3 regions of the Geomonas diazotrophica genome follow, and region 1 is predicted to be linked to each of the others. Evidence: riboswitches for the same ligand, from Rfam matches in the RefSeq annotation. Region 1 holds a riboswitch; each other region holds the start of a gene.
What was found. Region 1 has a riboswitch for molybdenum cofactor ahead of KP003_RS09745 (molybdopterin molybdotransferase MoeA). Riboswitches for the same ligand answer to the same signal wherever they lie in the genome.
Positions count from the first base shown of each region.

Region 1 (5,798 bases):
ACATGAACTTCGAGTACAGCTTCTCCAGGCCCGACTTCGTCAGGAAGTAGGGGTAGGCGAGCGTAAGACAGCAAAAAGGCCGGCGGGGTAACCCCGCCGGCCTTTTGTTTTGTTCGCTGTCTCAGCAGCCGGTCGGACCGGTCGTCGCGGTTAGCCTTGCGCCTGCACCGCGGTGATGGCGGTTACGTCCACGATGTCCTGCACCGAGCAGCCGCGGGAGAGGTCGTTGACCGGCTTGGCGAGCCCCTGGATCACCGGGCCGATGGCCTTGGCGCCGGCCAGACGCTCCACCAGCTTGTAGGCGATGTTGCCGGCATCGAGGGTCGGGAAAACGAGCACGTTGGCCTTGCCGGCCACGCCGCTGCCGGGGGCCTTCTTGGCGCCCACCGCAGGGATCAGGGCGGCGTCGGCCTGCAGTTCGCCGTCGATGGAAAGTTCCGGATCCATCCCCTTGGCGATCTCCAGCGCCTTGAGCACCTTGTCCGCATCCTGGTGGCTCGCGCTTCCCTTGGTGGAGAAGGAGAGCATGGCGACGCGCGCGGGGACATCGAGGAAGGATTTGCAGTTCCTCGCGGTGGCGATGGCGATCTCTGCCAGGGCCTGCGCGTCCGGGTTGGGGTTGACGGCGCAGTCGGCGAAGAGGATGACCCCGTTCTCCCCGAAGTTCGGGGTCTGGGTGGCCATCAGGAAGAAGGAGGAAACGGTCTTGATGCCGGGAGCGGGACCGACGGTCTGGAAGGCGGCACGGAGCACGTCGCCGGTAGTGCCGGTAGCGCCGGCCACCTCGCCGTCGGCGTCACCCTCGCGTACCATCATCCCCGCGAAGTAAAGGTTATCCGGTGCGGTCAGCATCTCCTGCGCCTGCTGTGGCGTGAGCCCCTTGGACTTCCTCAGTTCCACGAGCTTCCCGACGTACGCGTCGAGCTTGGGCGAGGTTGCGGGGTCCACCAGTTCCACGCCGGCCAGGTTGATCCCCTTGGCGGCGGCCGCCGCCAGGATCGCGTCAGGCTTGCCCAAAAGCACGATTTTGGCCAAACCTTGTTCCACGATCTGTTGCGCGGCGAAGAGCATCCTCTCGTCGTAGCTCTCCGGCAAGACCACCGTCTTGAGTTTCGATTTCGCCTTCTCGTGAATCTGCTTAACCAACGGCATGAGCATTCCTCCGTAATTGAATTATAAAACCGCGTTAGTTATATAACCCAGCAGGCGGGATCGGTCAATAAAAAAGCCGTCTTGGGCGGTCAGCGGGGGAGCGGCGTGCCGCACTCCTCGGGGTCTCCCTGCAGCTTGGCGACCGCGTGCGGCACCGCGGCCCACACGAAGCCGATGTTCTCGGTGGCCCCCTTGGGGCTCCCGGGGAGGTTGATGATAAGGGCGTTTTTTCTGATGCCGGCCACGGCCCTTGAGATGATGGCGTGCGGGGTCTTCTTGAGGCTCTCCATGCGCATCACCTCGCCGAAGCCGGGAAGGAGGCGCTCCACCACGCGCTCGGTCGCTTCCGGGGTGACGTCGCGCGGCGAGACGCCGGTGCCGCCGGTGGTGAGGATGAGATCGTAGGCGCCGCTGTCGGCCCACTCGATGAGCTTTTCTGAGATGAGGGCCCCCTCGTCGGGGATGACGTCGGTGCAGGCGACGGTGACGCCGCGTTCCTCGAGCCAGGCTTTTAGCGCCGGCCCGCTGCCGTCGGCACGTTCTCCGGTGGAACAGCGGTCGCTGAGGGTGAGAATGGCTGCTCGCATGGTGGTGTTTCTCCTTTAGTCCTCGCGCTTGAAGACGCCGCTCTTGCCGCCTTCCTTGTAGTGCAGCTTCACGTCGGAGATGACGATGCCCTTGTCGGTCCCCTTGCACATGTCGTACACGGTCAGCGCGGCTACCGTGGCGGCGGTCATGGCTTCCATCTCGACGCCGGTGCGCTCGAAGGCGCGGACGGTGGCCATGACGCCTATGGTTCCCCGGGCCTCGTCCACCTCGAACTCTATGGCGACGTGGTGGATGGCAAGAGGGTGGGAGAGGGGAATCAGGTCGGGTGTCTTCTTGGCTCCGGCGATACCGGCAAGCCGCGCCACGCCGAGTACGTCCCCCTTTGCCATCCGGCCGGACACGATGGACTGCACGGTTTCGGGTTTCAGGGTCAGCAGGGCGCCTGCTATGGCGGTGCGCATGGTCGGGGTCTTCTGGCTTACGTCGACCATGATGGCGTTGCCGCTGGCGTCGAAGTGGTTGAACGACATGTTAAACCTCCATTTCCAATGTGGGGTCGAGCAGGTGCAGATCTACTTCCGCGCCGACGGCGAACTCGGTCGCCTCCGCCGGGAGAATGGCCAGGGCGTTGCAACGCAGCATGGTCTTCAGTATCCCGGTGTTCTGATCGCCCGAGGTGCTGGCGACGAAGCGTCCCCCCTCGATGGCGACGTGAACGCGCAGGAAGTTTACCTTGCCCGCCTTCTTGCGCGCCCCTTCCTTCAGGATGCCGCTCACGGTGCGACGGAACACCTTTTCGTGCCCCATCATGCGCAGGATGGCGGGGCGGGCGAACTCCTCGAAGGTGATCATGGTGGAGACCGGGTTGCCGGGGAGGGAAAAGACCGGGACGTTCCCCTTCATGCCGAAGGCGGTGGGGCCGCCGGGCTTGATGCCGGGCTTCCAGAACTGCTCCACAACACCCAGCTCCGCCAGCACCTCGCGCACCAGGTCCCGGTCGCCGGCGGAGACACCCGCCGAGGTGACCAGGACGTCGGCCTTCAGTCCCTCGGAGAGGAGCGCACGGTGGCTCTCCCTGTCGTCGCGGGCGATGCCGAGGATGACCGGCTCGGCGCCGCAGAGCTTGATGGCGGTGGCGAGCGCAAGGGTGTTGCTGTTGACGATCTGGCTCTCCTTGGGTTCGGTGCCGACCTCGACCAGCTCGTCACCGGTGGAGAGGATGGCCACGCGCACCTTGCGGTAAACAGGCACCAGCACAGTGGAAAAAGAGGCCATCAGGCTCACCTGGGGCGCTCCGATCACGGTCCCCCGTGGCATGATCGCCTCGCCGCCGCGCACGTCCTCGCCCTGAAAACGGATGTGGTCGTGCTTTTTCACCTGTTGCAGCAGCTTCACGGTCTCCGCCGTGTTCTCGGTCTCTTCTATCGGGACGACCGCATCGGCCCCAGGCGGGATAGGGGCGCCGGTCATGATCCGCGCGGCGCACCCCGGCGTCACCACGTCATCGGAACTGACGCCGGCGGGGATGTAGTCGGTGACCTTGAGCACGGTCCCCGGCGCGCAGTCAGCGCTCCTGACGGCGAAGCCGTCCATGGCGGAGTTGTCCCAGCGCGGCATGTCCTTGGGCGCCACGTAGTCCTCGGCCAGCACTCGGCCGGCGGCTTCCAGCAGCAGCACCCTTTCCACGCCGGCAGGCGCCACCTTGTCGATGACCATGCGTCTGGCTTGCTCGTAGTTCGTCATCTCTTCCTCTTTGTTCCTTGGTAATGGCAATAACGAAAAAGGGCCCGACTCCGTGAAGGAAGAGGGGCCCGTGCGCGATGCGGCGGTGCTTCTCCTTTCCAAGAGGGAGGCGGTGCCGTTTCCGGCAGCACCCATCGGCTGCGGCACCCTGGGGAGTTTCCCTTTAGACGGCCGCGGCTCGGAGACGTTCTGCATATTTTCCCAAAGGGATAGCATATTTGCCGCAAAATAAACAATTATTTTAGCTTAAGATTGGGCGGCCCACTCAGATCGACGGCGCGACAACACCACGTCTTTGCGTTGTTTTTACTCCCCGATCGGCTCGGTTTGGCTACCGTATACTTTCCCTGGTTCTCCGCGGGCGCTCGCCAATCTCCCTCATTAAAGTGGTTGATTTCCGTTTGCCAAACAAGGTATGGTTTTTAGCGTGTATCCGAAAGCAGTGTCGGCCTGCTGGAAAACCGGTCAGGCCCATCTTGCAGTTTGACGCGACAAATACCTGAAGTCAGGACATATTATGTCATTGATAGATACCTACGGCAGGCGCATTAATTACCTGCGCCTCTCGGTCACCGACCGTTGCAACCTGCGCTGCAGCTACTGCATGCCGGAAGAGGGCGTGGAGAAGCTGGGCCACTGCGAGATGCTATCCTACGAGGACCTGCTCCGGATCTCCGCCGAGGCGGTCGCCGCCGGGATCGAGAAGATCCGCGTGACCGGCGGGGAACCGCTGGTGCGCAAGGGGATCGTCGATTTCCTGGCGCGCCTTGCCGCGTTGCCGGGGCTCAAGGAACTGGTGCTGACCACCAACGGTCTGCTCCTGAAGGAGATGGCCCAAGGCCTGAAGGACGCCGGGGTGCAGAGGCTCAACATCAGCCTGGATTCACTCAAGCCGGAGATCTTCGCCACCGTCACCCGGGGAGGCGAACTGCAGCGTGTTTTGGACGGCATCGAAGAGGCGGAGCGGGTCGGCTTTCCACCGCACAAGATCAACGTGGTGGTGATGCGGGGCGTGAACGACGACGAGATTCTCGACTTCGCGGCGCTCACCCTGAAACGCCCCTACGCCGTGCGCTTCATCGAGTACATGCCCACTTCCGGTGACGCCGACTGGCGCGACCTGACCGTCCCCGGCGCTGAAATCCGGGAACGCATCGCCCGCGAGTACGAGATCGAGGAAAGCAGCAACACCGAGCGCTCCGGCCCGTCCAAGAACTTCCGCATCAAGGGGGCACCCGGGTCGCTCGGGATCATCACCGCCATGACCGGGCACTTCTGCGATGGCTGCAACCGTCTGCGCGTCACAGCGTCAGGTGTCGCCAAAGGGTGCCTGTTCTCGGGGGAGGGGGTTGACCTGAAACCGGTACTAGCGACCGGTGACGCAGAACTGCTGCGCCAGGAGATCAGGCGCATCGTGGCCGCCAAACCCGGACGGCACGAAGTGACCGACGAGGGCTCTGAAACCAAACCTTTCGCCATGTCCCGCGTGGGGGGCTGAAAAACAAGGAGAACGCATGACCGGAAAGATCATCGCCGTCAACATCAGCAAGAACAAAGGGGAAAGAAAGACCCCGGTACCCGAAGTCACCCTGCGCGAGGAGCACGGGATCGTCGGCGACGGCCATGCCGGCGACTGGCACCGCCAGGTGAGCCTGTTGGCCCAGGAGAGCATCGCCAAGATGCAGGCGCTCGGGCTGGACGTGAAGGAGGGGGATTTCGCCGAGAACATCACCACCGAAGGGGTCGACCTGGTGAGCCTTCCCATCGGTGCCAAGATCGAACTGGGGGAGACCCTCCTCGAGGTGACCCAGATCGGCAAGGAGTGCCATACCCGTTGCGCCATCTACTACCAGGCCGGCGACTGCGTCATGCCCAAAGAGGGGATCTTCGCCCGGGTGCTGAAGGGCGGGGTGGTCAGGCCGGGAGACCAGGTCGTGGTGTAAGGGCACGACTGGCTGCTGCTCGAAACGGGCCCCGCAACCTGCCGAGGACGCGGCGCCGACTGCCGCGAGCGGCGTGTCTCTTCCGGTGCCCCACTCGAGGCCGGCGGACCTTAGGCTCCTTAGGCCCCTTAGGCCCCTTAGGCCCCTTAGGTCCCTTAGGTCCCTTAGGTCCCTTAGGTCCCTTAGGTCCCTTAGGTCCCATGGACTCTGCAACTGATGCAAGACCGAAACGGCCGCGAAGCGCAAGTGCTCGCGGCCGTTTCTTGTGGGGAGCGTGGGGCGCTTAGCGCTCGCAGGGGAGAAGCACGGTGAAGCTGCTCCCCTGTCCGGGAACGCTTTCCACGTCGATGCAGCCGCCGTGTTCCCTGATGATGCCGTAACTGACCGACAACCCGAGCCCGGTGCCGTTGG
Region 1 is NZ_CP077684.1:2,240,584-2,246,381, reverse strand. It holds gene KP003_RS09765 (acetate kinase) at 1-50, shown strand, start outside; gene pta (phosphate acetyltransferase) at 151-1,152, opposite strand; gene mog (molybdopterin adenylyltransferase) at 1,242-1,739, opposite strand; gene moaC (cyclic pyranopterin monophosphate synthase MoaC) at 1,755-2,231, opposite strand; gene KP003_RS09745 (molybdopterin molybdotransferase MoeA) at 2,233-3,444, opposite strand; molybdenum cofactor riboswitch at 3,521-3,639, opposite strand; gene moaA (GTP 3',8-cyclase MoaA) at 3,962-4,942, shown strand; gene KP003_RS09735 (MOSC domain-containing protein) at 4,959-5,387, shown strand; gene KP003_RS09730 (sensor histidine kinase) at 5,671-5,798, opposite strand, start outside.

Region 2 (5,798 bases), 1.5 Mb from region 1:
CCGCAGGGCGAGTTGCACCGCCTCGACGCAACCGGAGGTGACCAGGACCTGGTCGGGGCGGACGCTGACGCCGTAGAGCAGGGAGCGCTTGGCGATCTGGGTGCGCAGCCGCTCGCTCCCCGGCGGCATCATGTAGGAGATGCTCTGGGCTCCGAAACGCCTCATTTCCGCTGCCGTCATCCGGTTCAGCTTGTCCACCGGAAAGTGCTGAGGGTTGGGGACGGCGCTCGCCAGGGGAAGGAGTTCCGGCTTCATCAGGTTGCGGATCACCAGCTCGCACAGGTCGCTGAAGGTGACCGCGGTGGGCTGCAGGCGCGGGTTCTTCGCCAGCGGCTGCGCCGTGATTTCAGGGACCTTGGGGCAGACGTAGTAGCCGGACTGCGGCCGCGCCTGGATGACACGGCGGTCTTCCAGCACCGCGTAGGCCTGCATCACCGTGTTGATGCTGACGTTGAGCTTGGAGCTCAGCTGCCGGATCGAGGGGAGTCTCTCGCCAACCCTGAAGGTACCCCCGTCGATGAGCGAGACGATCTCGCTCCCCACCCGCTCGTACAGCGGCCTGCAGTCTCTCACCGTTTCCAAGGCCATACCACCTCCCGGTCCTCACCGACGGCGCATCGATGCGCCGCAGGGCTGTCGTCGTCAGAAACTGCCAACTCTTCAAAGTTACAGGCCGACTGTACCTCATAACCATCCCAGGCCACAGTCACAGTTGGGCTCATTTCAAAAGGGTACAGTTATCATAAACGGCAACTGTTACCAATACAATCCACAATTACTGGACCAGTACCGCCGACACAGCTGGAGTGAATGGGTGGCTGGGCTCTCGTGACTCAAAGGCCGCGTAGCTGAGTGTATTTCTTCACCGAGGGATGGACGAGACCTTGCGTTTCCCTCTTTCTTCTTGAGAGAATTCTGAAGAACCTGGGGTGTCGTTGACCACGATGCGCAGCACGCCCCCTCACTTCCCCCCCTTTCGCAAAGGACAGGGGGGACAGGGAGGATTTTTTCTCTTTTGCACCCGACCGACTGCTGGTAAGGTGGGCGGGTAACGTCACACAGGAAGGATCAGAAATATATGAGCACAGCGACCACCACCCCGGCACTGTCCATACTGATGCCGGTCAGAAACGAAGAGAAGCACTTGCCGGCGGCACTCGCATCGCTGTCGGCGCAAAGCTTCCGGGAGTGGGAACTGGTGGCGGTGGACGACGGCTCCACCGACCGCACCCACGAGATTCTCGCGCGTGCCGCCGCGGCCGATCCCCGGGTGCGGGTGCTCGCGACCGGTGGCCAGGGGCTGGTCCCGGCGCTGAACCTCGGCCTTGCCGAGTGCCGTTCGCACCTAGTGGCGCGCATGGACGGCGACGACGTCGCCCACCCGGCCCGCCTCGAGGCGCAGACCGCGTACATGGCCGCACACCCCGAGGTGGGGCTCGTGGCCAGCTGCTTCCAGCATTTCCCCCGGCGCCGGATCGGCAGCGGCATGCTCGGCTACGAGCAGTGGCAGAACTCGCTGTTGAGCCACGAGTCGATCCTCGCCGACCTCTTCGTCGAATCGCCCTTCGTGCATCCAAGCGTCATGTTCAGGAAAAAAGAGGTGCTGCAGGCGGGAGGCTACCGCGACATGGGGTGGGCCGAGGACTACGACCTGTGGCTGCGCCTGGCGGCGGCCGGGACCCGCTTCGCCCGGCTCCCCGCGACGCTCCTCTTCTGGCGCGAGCGCCCGGAACGTACCACCCGCACCAACCCGGCCTACGCGGCGCACGCCATGCGGCTTTGCAAGCTCCACCACCTGCTGCAGGGATTTCTGAAAGGGGAGCGCCGGGTGATCCTGGCGGGGGCAGGCCTCGAGGGGCGGGCCTGGTACCGGATACTGCACGAGGTTGGTATCGCTGTCGAGGCGTGGGTCGATGTCGACCCGAAAAAGATCGGGCGGCAACTGCACGGCGCGCCGGTCCTCTCCACCGGGGAGCTCGAGCGCAACGGCACCAAGCTCCTGATGACGGTCGGCGCCCGTGGCGCGCGTGCGGTGGTCCGGCAGAGCACCCGCCAGGCCGGATTCGTCGAGGGGTGCGACGCCATCTGCGTCGCCTGACCCCGCCCCCCCAGCAACTCCTTCCTGTTATGAAGACCGTAGCCGCAAGCCGGACGGCGGCGACTTCGTTTCACGGGGAGCTGTAAAATGGGGCGTGGTGCATGTCCTCGCCTTCGGACCAACCATTGGTCCGTCCACCTTCGTCAAGCGAAAGCGGCGGCAGGCGCAGGCAGGTGAAGGATTCCACGCTCCAGCGCCGGTAGCGGCAGTTGTAGCAGGAGAGTTCCTCCTCGACGACCTGCTCCTCCTCGACGTCCGCCACGAATAACGCGCAGGCCCCGGCCTGTTCCGCCGCCAACACCCAGGCTTCCTTGCCGTGGGCGAACTCCCTGTTCCCCTTCTGATCGCAGCGCCACATGCTAGTAGGCCTTCAGCTGCTTGCGATGCAGCGTCTGCCAGCGCGCCTTTGCGTCCGACGACTGGGATGCTGCCACCAGGAGCACCGACGCCCCATCCAGAAGCACAGTCTTCGGCTTTTCACCCAGCACCACCAGGTCCTCGTCTTTCAGCCCCTCGCCGGTCACGCTCTTCACCACGTCGACCACGGGATGCTGCAGCAGTTCGTCCACCCGCAGCATCCGGTACGGCTGGGCGAACTCCAGGGACCCCTTGAGACGGCCGTCGTTGCCCGACATCCTGAGCCCGGCGCCGGCCAGGGCGCCGATCACCCCCTGCCCCGTGCCGCCGTGCTGGGAGAGGTGCACACCCAGCCGCCTGGCGAGGTCGTAGGCCTCGTCCATCCCGATCACCTCGCGCTTGGCGCGGCGTCCGAAACCGATCAGCTCGTTGCGCGCCGTCATCCGGGCCGGCACCGCGACGCACAGCCCCGGATCGGAACCGGGCGCGCTCTCCTTCTCCAGGAACTCCGAGACGTACTCGATGACCGGTTCCAGCCACCCCTCGCCCACGTCCGCGAAGAAGCACATGGCGCTGTTGTGCGAGGTGTAGGGGATGTCCGGGTGCACGTAGAGCTGGTGTCGGGTGATGTAGCTGCAGCTGCCCCACCCGCGTTGCTGCAGTTCTTCGGCGATCAGGGAGGCGATCTCCCCGGTCCCCCTGCTCTCGAGGTTGTCGGTATCGTCGATTGAAATGGCTATCCGCATCTGTTTTTCACTCCTGACCGTTGTATTACAAGTTACATAACGTTGGACAAATAAAAAGCCCCGATCCTGGATGGAAAGGGGCCTTTAACAGTTCGGAGTCTCCGCTCTGCCGCAAGGCTCTCCTTTCCAAAAGGGAGGCGCCGCCGTTTCCGGCAGCACCCGTTGGCCCGCAGCCATGAGGAGGTCCTTTTAGGCGGCGAGGCTCGGAGAGGCTCAGATGAATTTGGGCAGAAGCTTTACCACAGGTAAAACGTATACTCCAGAGAAATGTGGCGCGAACGGCAATTTTCCGGCGGGTTACCCTTCCTTGTCCTCCTGCTCGACCTGGTCCATAAGGCGCCGCTCCCTTTCGCACCCGTTGATTACCGGGCTCTGTGACTTCTGATGTCGGCATAGGTCTCAAGGAAGCAGTTGAGATACCCCAGGCGCACCTCGATGTCCTCGCGCCAGCTGTCGAGCTTTTGCCATCCCGCTTCGGTGAGCCGGTACACCCTGCGGGCCGGGCCGCTGCCGCCCGTGTCCCAGTTGGAAGCCACCTGTCCCTCCTCCTCCAGCTGTTGCAGGGTGCGGTACACCGCCGCGCTGTCCGGCCTGGAAAGCGGCATGCGCTGGGAGAGCGCGCTCAGGACGGCGCCGCCGTGGCTCGGCTCCTGCGCCAGGGCAAGCAGGATGAAGGCGGGGAGGTGGCGGTACTGCTGTTTTCGTTTGGGAGGCATGGACGGTTCCTTTCTCGGGCTGTATTTCCGTTCCGTTAGCGGGCGAAGGCGTGATTTCAGGCGTCCACCGCGTCCGGCTGCGCCTGAAGCTCCTGTTCCGGCAGCAGCCGTTCCATGAGGTAGCCGCAGGCGAGGATGCAGGGGACGGTGAGCAAAAGCCGCAGCAGCGCGAAACGCAGGCTGATGAAACTGCTCTCCATCAGGATCATGGGAATCTTGATGGCGCCCCAGGTCCCCAGGAAGATGACGATGTTGGCCAGGCGCGCCCCCTTTTTCCGCAGGGAGACCGCCACGGGGAAGGCGGCGTAGAGCGGCCCGGCGGCCGCGGTCCCAAGCAGCATGGCGACCCCGGCCCCGACCGCGCCGGAGTCCGGGCCGAGGTGCGACTCGACCAGCCGGCGCGGCACCCAGACGTCCAGGAGCCCCATGAGCACCATGACCGGCGGCACGATCGAGAGCACCTCCAGGAGAAACCCGGTGGAGTTGAGCGCTGACAGCCGCGCCGTCGCCGGCTGCCAGGGATAGAGGAGCAGGTTCGCGGCAAGCACGACCAGGAAGAGCCGGTAGTCGACGAGCTTGACCTTCACAGCAGCACCCCCATGGCCAGCCCGATCACGATGGCCGTCACGAAGCACAGCGCCTGGCGCATCAGCGTGAAGCGTTTCCCGAAGCAGGAGATCTCCATCGGCGCGGTCATGACCCCCACCATGGTGAGCGTGGTGACGAACGCGGCCAGGCTCGCCGGGGCGGCCCCCAGCTTGAAAAGGGACCCCACCAGCGCGAAGGCGATCGGCGCAGGCATGGTCACGATGGACCCGATGGCGGAGACCAGGGCGAAGCCCCCGACCCCGCCGTGGCTGAAGAGCTTCCTGATCAGCTCCGGCGGAACCAGCGCAAGCACCAGCCCGACCAGGGCCACCATCCCCAGGATGCGCGGGGCCAGGCCGTGCAGCGACTTTGCGCCGATGCGCAAGGCCCGCCCGGTCTTGTCCGGATCCAGTCGCCAGGACACCAACACCGCCAATGCGGTCCCGCCGTACAAAACTGCCGACATCATGACTCCCCCCTGCTCTCTCAGCCCGCCCCACATACTGTTAATTACAGTATGATGTTTAGAACTGCATGCCAACGGCAAAGCGGAACAGGGACAGGCGGGCCGGCTTTTTCACTTAAGATAATTAAACTTTGTGTCGATATTGAAAGACAGGACAATGAGATGCTCTGACAGGCGCTTCTGAGACCAGCAACTGTGAAGGAGAGAACGATGACCTTTTCGGGAGTCAAGCTTAGTGCAAGACTTGGGGTAGCCTTTGCCGTGGTAGTGGTCCTTATGACAGTGGTCGGAGGATACTCCATCAACAGGATGGCGGTCTTCGACGGCAAGGTCCGGACCCTGATCGAGGACAAGTGGCCCAAGACCGTGGCGCTCAACGACCTCAAGTCGCAGATCAACGTCGTGGCCCGCGGCCTGCGCAACATGGTGATCCTTCAGGACCCGCAGGAGGTGCAGAAGGAGGAAAAGCGCATCGTCGAATCCCTTCAGGCCGCCGACAAGCGCATCGAGGAGCTCAAGAAGACCGCTCACAGCGAGTCGGGAAAGGCCGCCCTCAAGGACGTGATCGATGCCAGGACGGCGTACCAGGAGGCCCAGCACCATGTCATCGCCACCATCAAGGAGGGGGACAGGGAAAAGGCCGGGCAGGAACTGATCGGGCCGATGCGCAAGGCGCAGAGCGCCTTCTTCGCCGCGATCGACAAGATGCTCTCCCACCAGGACAAGGAGATGGTGCGGGTCGGAGAGGAGTCGAAGCAGATGATCGACCAGGGGCGCCTGGTGGTGATAACCCTGCTGGTCGCAGCCGTTGTCCTTTCCATCCTGCT
Region 2 is NZ_CP077684.1:743,967-749,764, reverse strand. It holds gene KP003_RS03245 (aminotransferase-like domain-containing protein) at 1-588, opposite strand, end outside; gene KP003_RS03240 (glycosyltransferase) at 1,079-2,098, shown strand; gene KP003_RS03235 (hypothetical protein) at 2,169-2,456, opposite strand; gene KP003_RS03230 (hypothetical protein) at 2,458-3,201, opposite strand; molybdenum cofactor riboswitch at 3,305-3,422, opposite strand; gene KP003_RS03225 (helix-turn-helix transcriptional regulator) at 3,564-3,917, opposite strand; gene KP003_RS03220 (permease) at 3,974-4,504, opposite strand; gene KP003_RS03215 (permease) at 4,501-4,974, opposite strand; gene KP003_RS03210 (methyl-accepting chemotaxis protein) at 5,182-5,798, shown strand, end outside.
Region 2: it holds a riboswitch for molybdenum cofactor, as region 1 does, so the genes downstream of both, KP003_RS03230 (hypothetical protein) here and KP003_RS09745 (molybdopterin molybdotransferase MoeA) in region 1, are expected to answer to the same signal.

Region 3 (5,798 bases), 710 kb from region 1:
ACGCGATAGAGCTCTTCGTAGCTCAGCATCTCTTTATGCTCGAGCTTCGCCACCCCCTGTGCCGGCATGCAGTAACAGCAGCGCATGTTGCAGCGGTCGGTGACCGAGAGTCTTAAGTAGTTGATCCGCCTGCCGTAGGTATCGATCAGTGCCATGCCTTACTCCCTCCGGAAACACGCCTCGCCGTATACAAAGGCAATATCGATACCAATTGTCCCGATTCGGAGCAAAAAGCGGGATCCGGCGCTAATGAGGGAGGAACTAAGCTGGTGAATACATGGGAAACGAACCGATTTTTGTCTTTTTGAATTCAACACGCGGGCGGGGAGTGCGAGCCTGGTCGGCGGATCAAAACGGCCGTTCCACAAAAGAGCAAATGTTCCATTGTGGAACGTCGCAACTGTTCGATTTGAGGACGCAACTTTGGAGGGGGCTAGCCGGGAGGTAAACAGAGCGATCGTTAAGTATACGGTATCCTGTGAATATTATTCAGTATCCCGAAAAATTGTGTTTACGGCAAATTCTGGTACGCCCCTTGCGATAGTGTAGAAAACCGTTTTAGGAAAGTGTATGCAACACCGCACCACCTTCTTAAAAACAAAAAGAACCGGGTCATCCCGGAAAAACAACAGGGGGAAATGAAAATGGCATTAGGAGAGCAGACTTACGGTTTCTTCATTCCGACGGTATCGCTGATGGGCGTTGGTTCCGCTAAGGAAACCGGCGAGCAGGTCAAGGCACTGGGCGCATCCAAGGCGCTGATCGTCACCGACAAAGGCCTCTCGGCCATGGGCGTTGCCGACAAGATCAAGGAGCAGGTGGAAGCTGCCGGCGTTAAAGCTGTCATCTTCGACGGCGCCGAGCCGAACCCGACCGACATCAACGTGCACGACGGCGTGAAGGCATACCAGGAAAACGGTTGCGACGCGATCATCTCCCTGGGCGGCGGCTCCTCCCACGACTGTGGTAAGGGCATCGGCCTGGTCATCGGCAACGGCGGCCACATCCGCGACTTCGAAGGCGTGAACAAGTCCACCAAATCCATGCCGGCATTCGTCGCTATCAACACCACCGCCGGTACCGCTTCCGAAATGACCCGCTTCTGCATCATCACCAACACCGACACCCACGTAAAGATGGCCATCGTCGACTGGCGCTGCACTCCGAACATCGCCATCAACGACCCGCTGCTCATGGTCGGCAAGCCGGCAGCTCTGACCGCTGCCACCGGCATGGACGCCCTGACCCACGCGGTTGAGGCATACGTCTCCACCATCGCCACCCCGATCACCGACGCCTGTGCCATCAAAGCCATCGAGCTGATCGCCGAGTACCTCTCCAAGGCTGTCGCCAACGGCGAAGACCTCGAGGCACGCGACAGGATGGCTTACGCCGAGTACCTGGCCGGCATGGCGTTCAACAACGCGTCGCTTGGCTACGTTCACTCCATGGCTCACCAGCTGGGCGGCTTCTACAACCTGCCGCACGGCGTCTGCAACGCCATCCTGCTGCCGGCCGTCAGCCAGTACAACCTGATCGCCTGCCCGAAGCGTTTCGCTGACATCGCCAAGGCTCTGGGCGAGAACGTCGACGGCCTCTCCGTGACCGAAGCCGGCCAGAAAGCGATCGACAGGATCCGCACCCTCTCCGCTTCCATCGGCATCCCGACCGGCCTCAAGGCCCTCAATGTCAAGGAAGAGGACCTGGCCATCATGGCAGAGAACGCAAAGAAGGACGCTTGCCAGTTCACCAACCCGCGCAAAGCGACCCTCGAGCAGGTCATCCAGATCTTCAAGGACGCAATGTAGTAGGCACTTGCCCCAACGTCCCTCCCCCTTGCGGGGGGGGGACAGGGTGAGGGGGAAGGCGCCACCGGCATCACTGATGGCACCCACCCCTCCAGGGGGAGCCAAAAGATCGCCTGCTGGCGGTCCGGCGGCAGATACCTGAACACCTGTAGGGGCGAATACTCATTCGCCCCGCTTCAAACCGCCTGCGGGCCCAACCGGCGCGCAGGCCCGAACACATGCAAGAGATGCGTAAGCGGTGTCGGGTCAGTCACGCATCAAAAAATCTCCGAGCCGTCGCAGCCTAAAAGGGCACGTCCCTCATGGCTCCAGGCCAACGGGTTTCGCTGGAAACGGCGGAGCCTCCCTCTTGGAAAGGAGTCCCGGCCGTCGGGTACCGCCGGTAGAACTAAATAAAAACAGGGAGCTTGAAAAGCATGGATAAGATTTTTCGCGTCAACATGACCGACCTCACCACCAAGATCGAAGAAGTCCCGGCAGCATGGGCAGGCCTGGGTGGCCGTGGTCTCACCTCCACCATCGTGGCCGCCGAAGTGCCGCCGACCTGCCACGCGCTTTCCGCCGATAACAAGCTGGTCTTCGCACCGGGTCTTCTGACCGGCACCCCGGCTGCCAACTCCGGCCGCCTCTCCGCAGGCGCCAAGAGCCCGCTCACCGGCGGCATCAAGGAGAGCAACGCAGGCGGCACCGCGGCCCAGATGCTGGCCAAACTCGGCATCAAGGCCCTGATCATCGAAGGCGCTCCGAAAACCGGCGCATGGTACAACCTGGCCGTGGGCGTAAACGGCGTCACCATCAGCGAGGAGAAGGAACTGCTCGGTCTTGGTAACTTCGCCGTCATCGACGCGGTCGAGGCGCGCCTGGGCAAGAAAACCGGCGTTCTCACCATCGGCCCGGCCGGCGAACTGAAGATGACCGCCGCCAACATCTCCGTCAAGGACCCGGACAGCAAGATCCGCAGCCACGGCCGTGGCGGCCTGGGCGCAGTCATGGGCTCCAAGCAGATCAAGTTCATCTCCATCGACGGCGAAGGCGCCCCGGGCGTGAAGATCGCCGATCCCGAGAAATTCAAGGGCGCAGCCAAGGTGTTCGCCAAGGCGCTCCTCGACCACCCGGTTTCCGGCGAGGGCCTGCCGACCTACGGCACCAACGTCCTGGTCAACATCCTCAACGAGGCCGGCGGCCTGCCGACCAAGAACTTCACCGTCGGCCAGTTCGAAGGCCACGACAAGATCTCCGGCGAGACCATGCACGACACCATCGCGGCGCGCGGCGGGAAGGTCAAGCACGGCTGCCACGCCGGCTGCATCATCCAGTGCTCGCAGGTCTACAACGACAAGGACGGCAAGTACGTCACCTCCGGTTTCGAGTACGAGACCATCTGGGGCCTGGGCGCCGACTGCTGCATCGACAACCTGGACGACATCGCCCGCGCCGACAACCTGATGGACGACATCGGGATCGACTCCATCGAGACCGCGGTCATGTTCGGCGTGGCCATGGAGGCCGGCATCCTTAACTGGGGCGACTCCAAGGAGATGCTCCGCCTGCTGACCGAGGAAATCGCCAAGGGGACCGCGCTGGGCCGCGTCCTGGGCGGCGGCGCCGGTTCTGTCGGCCGCACCTACGGCGTAACCCGCGTACCGGTGGTCAAGAACCAGGGCATCCCGGCCTACGATCCGCGCTCCGTCAAGGGGATCGGCATCACCTACGCCACCTCCACCATGGGCGCCGACCACACCTCCGGCTACACCATCGCCACCAACATCCTGAACGTCGGCGGCTACGTCGATCCGCTCAAGAAGGACGGCCAGGTCGAGCTCTCCCGTAACCTGCAGATCGCTACCGCAGCGGTCGACTCGACCGGTATGTGCATCTTCGTCGCCTTCCCGGCGCTGGACATCCCGGAGTGCCTGCCGGCCCTGATCGACATGATCAACGCCCGCTTCGGCATCGCCCTCACCGGCGACGACGTCACCAACCTGGGCAAGCACATCCTGAAACTGGAGCGTGACTTCAACCAGAAAGCCGGCCTCACCAGCGTCCACGACCGCCTGCCGGACTTCTTCAAGACCGAGCCGGTCGCACCGCACAACGCGGTGTGGGACTTCACCGATGCGGAAATCGACGAGTTCTGGAACTTCTAGGAACCACCATTACCCGGCGTGACGGAAGTCACGCCGGGTTTTTCCGTTTGAGCCAACAAGCAGGTGCCGCATGAAGATAACACTCAAGCTTTTCGCCACGTTCAGAAACGGCAGGTTCAAGGTCGCCGAGCAGGAATTACCCGAGGGGACCGACGTGCGCCAAGTAGTGCTGGGGCTGGGACTCACCGAGGAAGAGATCGGCATCGTGATGCTGAACGGCCGGCACGGTGAACTGGACAGCACGTTGAGCCACGGCGATACCCTCTCGCTCTTTCCCTTGGTCGGAGGAGGCTGATATGCGCAAGGTCATCACTTTTCTGAAAGAGCAGACCAATGACGGCCTGCTCCCCTGGAGTGCCCAGGACGCAACCGCAAAGCGCTTCAGCCTGAGCCACGCCGCGGTCGAACTGCTCGCCCTGCAAAACGGGATCTTCCCGGCCCGCTACCAGCGCAACAAGAACATGATCCAGATCGAAGAGCAGCTGCGCCTGTTCCAAAGCCGCGTTGCGGTGATCGGCTGCGGCGGCCTGGGCGGCTACATCCTGGAAGAGCTGGCGCGCCTGGGGGTGGGACAGATCGTAGCCATCGACCCGGACATATTCGAGGAACACAACCTGAACCGGCAGATCCTCTCCTCCCCCGCCAACCTGGGACAGCCCAAGGTGGCGGCAGCGGCCGAGCGGCTGGCACAGGTCAATCCCGCCGTCACAGTCACCGCCATCCAGGACGCCTTCTGCCTGGCCAACGGTTTCGAACTGCTGGCGGGAACGCACGTGGCGGTTGATGCCCTGGACAGCATCTCGTATCGGCTGCAGCTGGCCGAATTCTGCAACCTGGCCGGCATCCCCATGGTGCACGGCGCCATCGGCGGCTGGTACGGCCACGTCGCCTCCCAATTCCCCGGCGAGACCACCGTGCAGCAGATCTACCGCCACTGGGTCGCCGGCAAGGGAATCGAACAGCAACTCGGCAACCCCGCATTCACCCCGGCCGTCGTGGCAAGCCTCGAGGTAGCTGAGGTCTGCAAGATTCTCCTCGGCAAGGGTGAGCCGCTCCGAAACCGCAAGCTCTCCATCGACCTGCTGGAAATGGAGATGCAGGAAATCTCCTACGCTCCGGCCCCGGTCACCCTGGTGGACGCCGCCTGACAGTCCCGCTTCCCTCCTCGCCGTCAGGGCCTTCGTCCGCCGCGGACTCCGGTCCTCAGGCGGAATGGGGACTGGGGTAAGGGATACGCTTCAAAGCGGCAACGCTGCCGCTAAAAAAACAAGCGACGCCGTCGACGACGCCGCATAGAGCACTGAGGTGCATCATGCCAAGCTTTGAAGAAGCGCGAGGCATCATACTGGCCCACGTCGCCCCGCTGGGAGAAGAAAACGTACCGCTGTCCGACGCCCTGGGGCGCGTGGTGAGCAGGGACATCATCGCCCCGTGGGACCTGCCGCAGTACGACAATTCGGCCATGGACGGCTATGCCGTACACGCCGCCGACTGCACCTCGGTCCCCACCCGACTCATGATTACCGGCTTCCTCCCGGCCGGCGGCGAGGAATGCCCCGCCGTGACCGTCGGTTGCGCGGTGCGGATCATGACCGGCGCCCCCATCCCCCCCGGTTGCAACGCCGTGGTCCCGATCGAGGAAACAGAGCAGGCTGGGGACCAGGTTGTCATCAACCAGAAGGTGCTCCCCAAACAGCACGTCCGGATCAAGGGAAGCGACGTCGCCTCCGGCACCCAGGTCCTCCCGGCCGGCAGCCAGGTCCGTCCCGCCGAGATCGGCATGCTGGCGGCCATGGGGCAGGCGCTGGTGCCGGTGTACCGCAAGGCACGGGTAGCCATCCTC
Region 3 is NZ_CP077684.1:2,954,828-2,960,625, forward strand. It holds gene moaA (GTP 3',8-cyclase MoaA) at 1-155, opposite strand, end outside; gene KP003_RS12840 (iron-containing alcohol dehydrogenase) at 645-1,808, shown strand; molybdenum cofactor riboswitch at 2,063-2,184, shown strand; gene KP003_RS12845 (aldehyde ferredoxin oxidoreductase family protein) at 2,225-3,955, shown strand; gene KP003_RS12850 (MoaD/ThiS family protein) at 4,026-4,250, shown strand; gene KP003_RS12855 (HesA/MoeB/ThiF family protein) at 4,252-5,103, shown strand; gene KP003_RS12860 (molybdopterin molybdotransferase MoeA) at 5,268-5,798, shown strand, end outside.
Region 3: it holds a riboswitch for molybdenum cofactor, as region 1 does, so the genes downstream of both, KP003_RS12845 (aldehyde ferredoxin oxidoreductase family protein) here and KP003_RS09745 (molybdopterin molybdotransferase MoeA) in region 1, are expected to answer to the same signal.